Regions from separate parts of the Actinoplanes sp. CA-051413 genome, predicted to be linked through region 1. Evidence: riboswitches for the same ligand, from Rfam matches in the RefSeq annotation. Region 1 holds a riboswitch; the other holds the start of a gene.
What was found. A riboswitch is a leader RNA that binds a small molecule or an ion and turns the genes downstream of it on or off. The one in region 1 is predicted to bind cyclic di-AMP.

Region 1 (5,047 bases):
GCAGACGAACGAGTCGTCGTGCCAGCGCTGGCCGGCGCTGAACCAGACGACGTGCTCGGTGTTGACCGCCGCCCAGACCACCATCGGGTCGTCGGCGTTGGCGACCACGTGCACGTCGGGGTGGGCGGCCAGGGCGGTCCGCCACATCTGGGCCATCATGGCGACTTCCTTGGCCCGGTCGAGCTGGTCGCGGGAAAGGTTGAGCAGTGCCACCACCCGCGGGGTGGTCTCGTCGATGACCCGGGCCAGGTAGTGCTCGTCGACCTCGAGCACCGCGAACGGGGTGGCACCGGCCTTGGCCAGGGCCGAGGTGTGCCCGGTGGGCATGTTGGCGCCGAAGGAGTTGGTGGCGACCGGGCCCAGCACGCCGAGGGCGGCCGCGGTGAACCGGGTCGTGGTCGTCTTGCCGTTGGTGCCCGAGACCAGCGCGATCGCGCGGCCGGCGGCGAGGTTCTTCAGCAGGTCAGGATCGATCTTGAGACCGATCCACCCGCCGATCACCGAGCCGTCGCCGCGGCCGGCCGCCCGTGAGAGCGCCGCAGCGGTTCGCGACACGGAGGTCGCGACCTTGGCCCGTAGGGGCATCTTCCCGTCCGTCACGGCGACGAGGGTACCGGAAACGGACACTACGTCGAGTGGCCCCGGGGTCTGTCCAGGGGTATCCGCCGCCGGGCCGCCCCCTCGGCCGAACGGATGATCTCCACTACGCCGCCTGTCGCCGAGTTTGCGCCGGTGGGGGCGTTTACGGTCACATTCTCCCGACCTCGGTCCGGCCCATGATCGACCCCGATGGGGCTTTTTATGTGTTGTGTTTCACCCGTAACCTTCGACCCAAAGTGATCATCCCATCACCAGGTGCACCGGCATTTGTCACGGCCTGGTTACAAACCGGACAGCGATCCACGTGCCAAATACGGAGAGTAGTCGAGCGGAGCCCTGCAGTCCGCCGGGAAATCGGGTAGCAAGGGTGAGCCGGTGAGCGCCCGCTCGCCGCTCGCACCGCATCGGACCACGCCGAGCCCTGCCCCGGTCCGGGTGGCGCGACCACACGCACGCGAACAACAACACAGGCATACGGGGGCAGGGACGGGGGACCCAGATTCGGTCCACGGGGCACGCGCCACTTGCGGCGTACCGCGGGGATCTTGGGGTGAAGCCACCATCGGTGGCCGGGCAACCTTCCCGCCCGAACCCGACAGCTAACCTCGCAGGCGTGCCGGAGGGATATCTCTACCGTGCACGAAAGCACCTCGCACCGGCGTCGTCGTACCGTTGGCACCGGTCCCATCGCTCTGTCCCTGGGTCTCAGCCTCGCGGCCAGCCAGCTGATCGGCACCCCGGCGGCCTCCGCCGCTCCGGCGCCCGTCACGGCGGCCGCGGCGGCAGCCGTCAAGCCCAAGCTCACGAACTCCTACAACAGGAGGGCAGTGAAGAAGGGTCAGACGGTCCGGGTGACCGCGAAGCTCATCAACCCGAAGACCGGCAAGGGCGTCAAGGGCGCCAAGGTCAGGCTGCAGATCCGTGGCGGCAAGGCGTGGAAGACCTGGGTCACCCGGTCGACCGACGCCAAGGGTGGCGTCTCGATCCTGACCAAGCCCGGCTCGTCGCTGTACTACCGCACCGTCTTCTCTGGCGGCAAGGGCTACACCGCGGTGCGCAGCGGCCAGACCAAGATCACCGTGCGCGTCACCCAGAACAAGGCGGCCAAGGTGCTGGCCGAGGCGGCCAAGCACAAGGGCGCGCCGTACAAGTTCGGTGCTTCCGGTCCGAACCGGTTCGACTGCTCCGGCTACACCATGTACGTCTACAAGAAGGCCGCCGGTAAGAAGCTGCCGCACAAGGCCAACTCGCAGCAGCGGTACGGCAAGGCCGTCGGCAAGGGCAGCAAGAAGGCCGGCGACCTCCTGGTCTTCCGTTCCGGCTCCTACGGCACCCACGTCGGCATCTACGCCGGCGGCGGGTACATGTGGGCCGCCCCGCACACGGGTGACAAGGTCAAGAAGCAGAAGGTCTACGGCAAGAACTACGTCGTGCGCCGCCTCGTCTGAGTTCCGCTCAGCGGTACGGTCAACGGCAGCACCAGTAAGAGCAGTACGACAGTTCAGTGGGGCGCGACCCGGTACGGGGTCGCGCCCCACTGTCATGTCCGCTCCACTTTCTCCTCCACTTTCCTCCCCGATGAGGTGCCCAAGGGCAGCCGCGCCTTCCCCAACGCCCGAATTCGGGGGACTTTCGTGCCCGGGTGGGCGGCATGTCGGAAAGTGGACCATGGTGCGGCCCGCCCGGCCCTCCACTTCCACCCCACCGGCTCTGACGTGCGGATACATCCGCGAATCGGGTTCGCGGAAGCCGTCATTCTGGTTGCGAGTGGAGGGAAGTGGAGTAGAGTGGAGCGCAGTGGCAGGGCCTGAGGAGGAGCTGAATCCGAGGGGATTTGCCGGCCCAGACGACAGGTGATCCGCACAGAGCTGGCTCTGCGGCGGCGCCCGGGGCAGGGGGGTTGGGCCGATGTTCCTCGGCACGCACACCCCGCGCCTGGACGACAAGGGCCGACTGATCCTTCCGGCGAAGTTCCGCGACGAGTTGGCGGGAGGTGTCGTGATCACCAAGGGGCAGGAGCGTTGCCTGTACGTCTTCCCGATGCCGGAGTTCCAGCGGATCGCCGACCAGCTGCGCGAACAGCCGGTCACCCACAAGGCCGCCCGGGCCTACAGCCGGGTGTTCTTCGCCAGTGCGCACGACGAGATCCCCGACAAGCAGGGCCGGGTCACCATCCCGGCGCATCTTCGGGAGTATGCGGCGCTGAACCGCGAGCTCGTGGTGATCGGGGCGAGCACGCGGGTGGAGATCTGGGACAAGCAGTCCTGGGAGCAGTACCTCTCGGCGAGCGAGGACGACTTCGCCGACATCGAGGAGGGGGTGCTGCCCGGCGGATTGTGAGGCGTGGCACCTGTGGGCCAGTGAAACGGCCCGGACGTCGCTGCCGCCGTACTGCGAGATCTCCAGCCGCTCCCGCTCCTGGCGCCTCTTCCCCGGTGCCAGGCGTGTGTCCGGTCGGGCGCGCCCGATGGCAACGGGCACGAGCGGATGGGGATCTGGCGGTACGGACAGACGACCGGGCTGTGCCGGCACCGGGGATCGGTGCGGGTCGGACCGGGTGAGCGCGGAAAGAGCAGGCAATGGGGGTCAGGATGGGCGAGCTTCGCGGCACACACGTGCCGGTGCTGCTCGAGCGCTGCCTCGAGTTGCTCGCCCCCGCGCTCGCGCTGCCGGGCGCGGTGCACGTCGACTTCACTCTGGGCCTGGGCGGGCACGCAGAGGCAGTGCTGGAACGGCACCCGGACGTGGTCCTGATCGGACTCGACCGGGACACCGAGGCGCTCGCGCACTCCCGGCAGCGGCTGGCGCGGTTCGCGGACCGGACCCACTTCGTGCACGCGGTCTACGACGAGCTGCCGGCGGTGCTGGCCGACCTCGGATACCGGCACTTCCACAGTGGCCTGTTCGACCTCGGTGTCTCGTCGCTCCAGCTGGACGAGCCGGACCGTGGGTTCGCCTACGCCCGGGACGCGCCGCTGGACATGCGGATGGACCAGTCGCGCGGGATCACCGCGGAGGAGGTCGTCAACGGCTACGAGCCCGGCGAGCTCGTCCGCATCCTGCGGGTGTACGGCGAGGAGAAGTTCGCCACCCGGGTCGTCTCGGCGATCGTCAAGGAGCGGGCGAAGGGCCGGATCGTCTCGTCGTCCCGCCTCGCGGACCTGGTCCGGGACGCGATCCCGGCCGCCGCGCGGCGAACGGGTGGAAATCCCGCGAAAAGAACGTTTCAGGCGCTACGTATTGAGGTAAATGCGGAACTCGCCGCGGTCGAGGCGGCGGTTCCCGCGGCATTGGACAGCTTGGCCCCGAAGGGGCGCCTTGTGGTGATGTCGTATCAATCGTTGGAGGACCGGATCGTCAAGCGCGCCTTCGCCGCGAGGGCGCGCAGCACCGGGCCGATCGACCTGCCGGTCGAACTGCCCGGAACGGGCCCTTCGGTGCGGCTCCTGACCCGCGGGTCGGAGCTGCCCAGCGCGGCGGAGGTGGCGGAGAACCCGCGGGCGGCTTCGGTGAAGCTGCGCGCGGTGGAACGGATCGACCAGCACGGCCAGACGGCAGGGACCGCGCGCGAACGGTCCCGACTGTCTACAACGCACGGGGGACAAGGGCGGTTACGCCCGGGGGAACGCCAGGAGGGGGAGGGGCATTGAGCGAGCGCATGACCACTGCGCCGCGGTCGGGGGGCCGGACCACGGAGCAGGTTGGCAAGGGCCGGCGCACGCCGGCCGGCAAGACGACCGGTACGACCACGGGCGGAGGCGTCCGGGGGGCACGCCGCAACCCGACGGCCGGTACCAACCGGGACAGCGCTGTCCAGAACAGCGCCGTCCAGGGCGCCACTGCCCTCAAGCTCAACACCGAGCAGCAGCGTGACCCGATCACGACCCCGCGCCTGCGGGTGGCGCCGCCCGCGCCGATCAACGCTCCGCGCGCGCCGTTCATCGCGCTCGTGGTGGCGGTCGTCGTGGCCGGCGTGCTCGGCATCCTGCTGATCAACACCAAGACGGCGGAGAACTCGTTCCGGATCGACACGCTCCAGAAGCAGCAGGCCAAGCTGGACTCCCAGCAGCAGGAGCTGGAGAACGAGATCGCCGCCAACAACAGCCCGGGCAGCCTGGACGCCGCCGCCCGCCGGCTGGGCCTGGTCAAGGCCGACAACCCGGCGTACATCCGGCTGCCCGACGGCAAGGTCTTCGGGGTGCCGAAGCCGGGCAGCGGCGAGGTGGCCGTGACCGCGCAGGAAACCGCCACCTCGGCGACCGGGCGGTAACGCATGCCGCCCCGCGCCGACGGGACACCGCGCCGGGGCCAGGAGCCCCGGCGCGGCGCTTCTGCTGACCTGCCGCCGGCCGACGGCTCCGGGCGTGAGGACGACCGGGCCCGCGGTTTCGGCGGCATCGGAGACGCGCGGGCCTACACACCGCGTGGCCGGACCGTGCGCGAGGGA
Region 2 (5,047 bases), 3.7 Mb from region 1:
ACCTGCGCGGCGGAACCCAGATCGTGCTCCAGACCCGTGACGGCGACCAGAGCAAGGCCGACGCCGCCACCACCGACCAGGCCATGGAGGTGCTGCGCCGGCGGGTCGACGAACTCGGCGTGGCCGAGCCGGGCCTGGTCCGCTCCGGCGACCGGCGGATCATCGTCGAACTGCCCGGCGTCACCGACCCGCGGGAGGCGGCCGAGGTCATCGGCCGTACCGCGCAACTGACCTTCCGGCCGGTCCTGGGACCGGCCGCCTCGCCCACCGCGGCTCCCGCGACCGGCGAGCTGGTCCGGCCCGATGAGCGCGGCAACCCGCTGCGGCTGGGGCCGGCGGCGCTGTCCGGCCGGCAGATCGACGGCGCGCAGGCCGGTGTTCAGCCGCCGGGTGGCTGGGAGGTGGCCGTCGACTTCGCCGGGGACGGCGCCCGGGACTGGCGGAAGCTGACCGCCGACGCCGCCTGCTCCCCCGTGGGCGACCCGGCCCGCCGGGTCGCCATCCTGCTCGACGACGAGGTGATCAGCTCGCCCGAGGTGAGCCCCGAGGCGACCTGCGAGGTCGGCTTCGCCGGGGAGGCCATGCGGATCACCGGATCGTTCACCGCGGCCGAGGCGCGCGATCTCGCCCTGCTGATCAGGGCGGGTGCGCTGCCCGTGCCGGTGGACATCATCCAGCAGCAGGTGGTCGGGCCCACGCTGGGCCGGCAGGCGATCGAGGCGTCGGCGCAGGCGGCGCTCATCGGGGCGCTCGCGACCATCGCGTTCATCGTGGCGGTGTACCGCCTGGTCGGTGCGCTGGCGGCGGTGGCGCTGGTCGCGTACGGGTTGATCTCCTACGCCGCGCTGCTGGCGGTCGGCGCCACCCTGACCCTGCCCGGCCTGGCCGGGTTCGTGCTCGCCATCGGGATGGCGGTCGACGCCAACGTGCTCGTCTTCGAACGGGCCAGAGAGGAGTACGCCGGCCGGCCCACCCTGCGCAGCGCGATCCGCGGCGGCTTCGCCCGGGCCTGGTCCGCGATCGTCGACTCCAACGTGACCACGCTGGTGGCCGCCGCCCTGCTGTTCCTGCTCGCCTCCGGCCCGGTACGCGGCTTCGGCGTCACCCTGGGCATCGGCGTGCTGGCGTCCATGTTCACCGCGCTGGTGCTGACCCGGCTGCCGGCCGAGGCCCTGTTGCGCCGGCGGTGGCTGGTCGTGCGCCCACGGTGGAGCGGCATCGCCCACGCCGGCCGGGTCCGCCGGGCGATCGAGTCCCGCGGCCCGGACCTGATGCGCCGCCGGCGACTGTGGCTGGCCGTCTCGGCGGCGGCGGTGCTGCTCTCCATCGGCGGCGTCGCCACCCGCGGGCTGAACCTCGGCGTCGAGTTCACCGGCGGCCGCATGGTCGAGTACGCCACCAGCCGGCCACTGTCGACCGACGCGGCCCGGGCAGCCGTGGAAGCCGCGGGCGTCGACCGGGCCGTGGTCACCCAGGTCGGCCAGGGCAACGTCTCGGTGCGGGCGGGCGCCTTCGACGACGCCACCGAGCAACGCGTACGCGCCTCGCTCGGCACGGCCGGCGGCGGGGACATACAGCAGTTACGGGACGACAAGGTCGGGCCCAGCCTCGGCGCCGAGCTGCGGGACAAGGCGCTGCTCGCGGTGGCGATCGCTCTCGGCGCGCAGCTCGCGTACCTGTCGGTGCGGTTCCAGTGGCGCTGGAGTGCGGCGGCGGTGCTGGCGATGGTCCACGACGTGGTCATCCTCATCGGGGTGTTCGCCTGGCTCGGCAAACCCGTCGATGGCGTGTTCCTGGCCGCGGTGCTGACCGTGGTCGGCTACTCGGTCAACGACTCGGTGGTGGTCTTCGACCGGATCCGGGAACTGGTCCACGGCCAGCGCAAGATCAGCCCCAGGCTGCGGGTGCCGTTCGCGCGGCTGGCCAACACGGCGTGCCTGCAGACGGTCCCGCGTACGGTCAACACCGGGCTCGGGGCGGTGTTCATCCTGGCCGCCCTGGCCACCCTGGGCGGGGCGTCGCTGGTGGACTTCGCCGTGGCGCTGCTGGTGGGGATCGTGGTGGGCACGTACTCGTCGGTGTTCCTGGCCACGCCGCTGGCGATCACCTTCCGGTCCCGCTGACCCGGGGCAGCGGGGTGGGCGCCGCCGTGCGCCCACCCCGCTGCTTCTCGGAGTAGGGTTCCCGCCACCGATCGATGCCGCCGGCAGCGGAAGGACGAGCCCGATGACGGATCCCGCGCAGCTCAACGCAGACCTGCCGCACTCCGCGCGGGTCTGGAACTACCTGCTCGGCGGCAAGGACAACTTCGCGGCGGACCGGGAGGCGGCCGACTACGCCGTCAGGCTGATGCCCGAGCTCGTGCTGTCGGCCCGGGCCAACCGGCAGTTCCTCGGCCGGGCCGTGCGGTTCCTGGCCGGCGAGGGCCGGATCCGCCAGTTCCTGGACGTCGGCACCGGGCTGCCCACCGCCGACAACACCCACGAGGTGGCCCAGGCGGTCGCCCCGGACGCCCGCGTCGTCTACGTCGACAACGACCCGCTGGTCCTGACGCACGCCTGCGCGCTGCTGACGAGCAGCCCCGAGGGGGCCACCGACTACCTCGCGGCCGACGTCCGCGATCCGCAGGCCATCCTCCGGGCCGCCGCCACCACACTGCACTTCGAGCGACCCACCGCCGTGGTGCTGTCCGGCATCCTCAACTTCGTCATGGACGACGCCGAGGCCCGGTCGGTCGTCGAGCAGTTCATGGCCGCGGTGCCCGCCGGCAGCTACCTGTTGATCTCGCATCCGACCACGGAGGTCAACGGCGAGGCCGTCGAGGCGTCGATGCGGCAGTGGAACGAGAGCGGCGCGGCGCCGATCAGGACCCGCACCATCGAGGAGATCCGCGGCTTCTTCGACGGGCTGGAGCTGCTCGACCCCGGCGTCGTGACCTGCACGGCCTGGCGGCCGGACCCGCGGCACCCCGGCATCACCGAGGTCGTGTCCGAGTTCGTCGCGGTGGGCCGCAAGCCCTGAGCACCGGTGGGGGGGCCCGGCTGCCCCACGGGGGCAAGGCAGCCGGGCCGGCTCATCACAGCGACAGGCGCTGACCGGGGAAGATCAGGTTGGGGTTGCCGCCGAGCTGCGCCCGGTTGAGCTGGTACAGCGCCCGCCAGCCGCCCTTGACGTGCTGGGCCGCCGCGATCTTGGCGAGCGTGTCACCGGACTTCACCGTGTAGTGCCGGCCGGTGGCCTTGACCGACGTGCGCTTGGTCGCCGCCGACTTCTTGTGCGTGGTGGTACGCGACGCCGTGGCCTTCTTGCCGCTCGACGAGGAACCGCCGGTGTTCTTCGCCTGGTAGGACTTCGACGAGCCGGCCTTCTTGCCACACACCGGCCACGCGCCGATGCCCTGGCCGTCGAGCACCTTCTCGGCGATGCGGATCTGCTCCGCGCGGCTCGCCTTGTTGGCGGTGCTCGCGTACTTGCCGCCGCCGTACGCCTTCCACGTGCTGCGGCTGAACTGCAGGCCACCGTAGTAGCCGTTACCGGTGTTGATGCTCCAGTTGCCACCGGACTCGCACTGCGCGATCGCGTCCCAGTTGACACTGGACTGCGCCGCGGCCGGAGAGGCCGGGCCCAGCAGAGCGACGGTGCCCGCGGCACCGGCCACGACCAGGCCGAGGGCGCGCAGGGACTGCTTGTGGATCTGTGCCATCGAGTGAACCTCCACGCCTGCGAGGTCAGCTGTCGGGTTCGGGCTGAGGTTGCCCGGCCGCTGTGGTGCCGCGGCTTCACCCCGAGGCGCGCGGTGAGCGCGCCGGAGAACCTGTGGGTCCCCCGCTCCATGCCTGAGTTGAGTTCCCAGCCCGGTCGGCGGCAGGACTCGGCGTTACCGACCGCGGGGCCCGCGTCAGCGGACCGGCCGACGGTAACCACGTTCCCCGCCGCGGAGCCAACCTCCGGGGGCCTAACGTGACGTTGTTCTCAGCTTTTGCCCACTTTTGATCTTGGCCAGAATCGGGGCAAGACGGTCAATATCACCGGCCGTACTCCCCGGGGCCGCGGGTGAGGACGTACCAGCCGTCACGGTCGAAGCCGGCGAAACGCAACCGGTCGGCGAGCAGGGTGCTCAGCGTCTCCCGTACGGCGACCCGCCAGTCCTTGGCCGCACCCGGAGCCCGGCGGCGCAGACTCTCGATGTCCTCCGGCACAGCCACCACCACGGTCTGCCCCCGGAACGAGCCCGGCACCGGCCCACCGGTGCCCGAACGGCGCAGCGCCACGGTGGCCGTCGGCGTCCGCACGCAGCGCACCGGCTTGCCGGCGCTGGCGGAGACGACCGCCGGGGCGGCGAGGTCCCAGCGCACCATCAACCGGTCGCTGTCGTCGTCGCCGTTGATCCGGTCGTGCATCGGGCCGTAGAAGTTCGCCAGGTACTCCGTCGGCACCGCGCCCAGCTTGGCCAGGTTGAAGTAGGCGTTGCGGGCCACCAGCGGGTCGAACGTCCAGCTGATCGTGCTGATGCCGCGCTGCAGGGCCCAGACCCGCTGGTGCTGCTTGAGCGCGAAGCCGACGTTGCGTCCGGCCGCGGTGGCGGACACCCCGGCGATGTGGCTGTGCAGCTCGCGCTCGCCCGGAGCGGCGAAGAACGCCACCGCGGCCCCGACCAGGGTGCCGCCGTCGAAGGCACCGGCCACGTAGTTGCCCGACTTCGCCAGCGCGCGCAGCAGCTCGGTGCTCAGCAGCGGGCCGCTCGCGTCGTCCTGCCAGATGCCGGCCAGCATCCGGTCCAGCGTGGTCAGCTCGGCCAGGCTGCTCACCGGGCGGACCAGCACCCGCGCGGCCCGCGCGGCCACCGTGGCCGCCTCCATCGCCGCCACGATCACCCTGCTCACGACGGCGGCTCCGGAGCGGACACGTCGGCGGCCGGGCCGGCGACGAGGGTCGCGAGATCCATGTGTGCTCACCTTCGGCGGTGACGGGTGTGCTCAGCGTAGGCCCCGGCCGGGCCGTCCGGGGGGCGTCCGAACCCTGAGGTCTACCCGTCTTGACCAGCCTT

Region 2: it holds a riboswitch for cyclic di-AMP, as region 1 does, so the genes downstream of both, ACQP2Y_RS27465 (transglycosylase family protein) here and ACQP2Y_RS10180 (C40 family peptidase) in region 1, are expected to answer to the same signal.

Annotation. Positions count from the first base shown of each region.
Region 1 is NZ_CP192100.1:2,128,836-2,133,882, forward strand. It holds gene ACQP2Y_RS10175 (MurT ligase domain-containing protein) at 1-585, opposite strand, end outside; cyclic di-AMP (ydaO/yuaA leader) riboswitch at 1,109-1,229, shown strand; gene ACQP2Y_RS10180 (C40 family peptidase) at 1,236-2,048, shown strand; gene mraZ (division/cell wall cluster transcriptional repressor MraZ) at 2,509-2,940, shown strand; gene rsmH (16S rRNA (cytosine(1402)-N(4))-methyltransferase RsmH) at 3,192-4,250, shown strand; gene ACQP2Y_RS10195 (FtsB family cell division protein) at 4,259-4,870, shown strand; gene ACQP2Y_RS10200 (penicillin-binding transpeptidase domain-containing protein) at 4,874-5,047, shown strand, end outside.
Region 2 is NZ_CP192100.1:5,812,004-5,817,050, forward strand. It holds gene secD (protein translocase subunit SecD) at 1-2,123, shown strand, start outside; gene ACQP2Y_RS27460 (SAM-dependent methyltransferase) at 2,227-3,021, shown strand; gene ACQP2Y_RS27465 (transglycosylase family protein) at 3,077-3,703, opposite strand; cyclic di-AMP (ydaO/yuaA leader) riboswitch at 3,708-3,852, opposite strand; gene ACQP2Y_RS27470 (GNAT family N-acetyltransferase) at 4,026-4,883, opposite strand.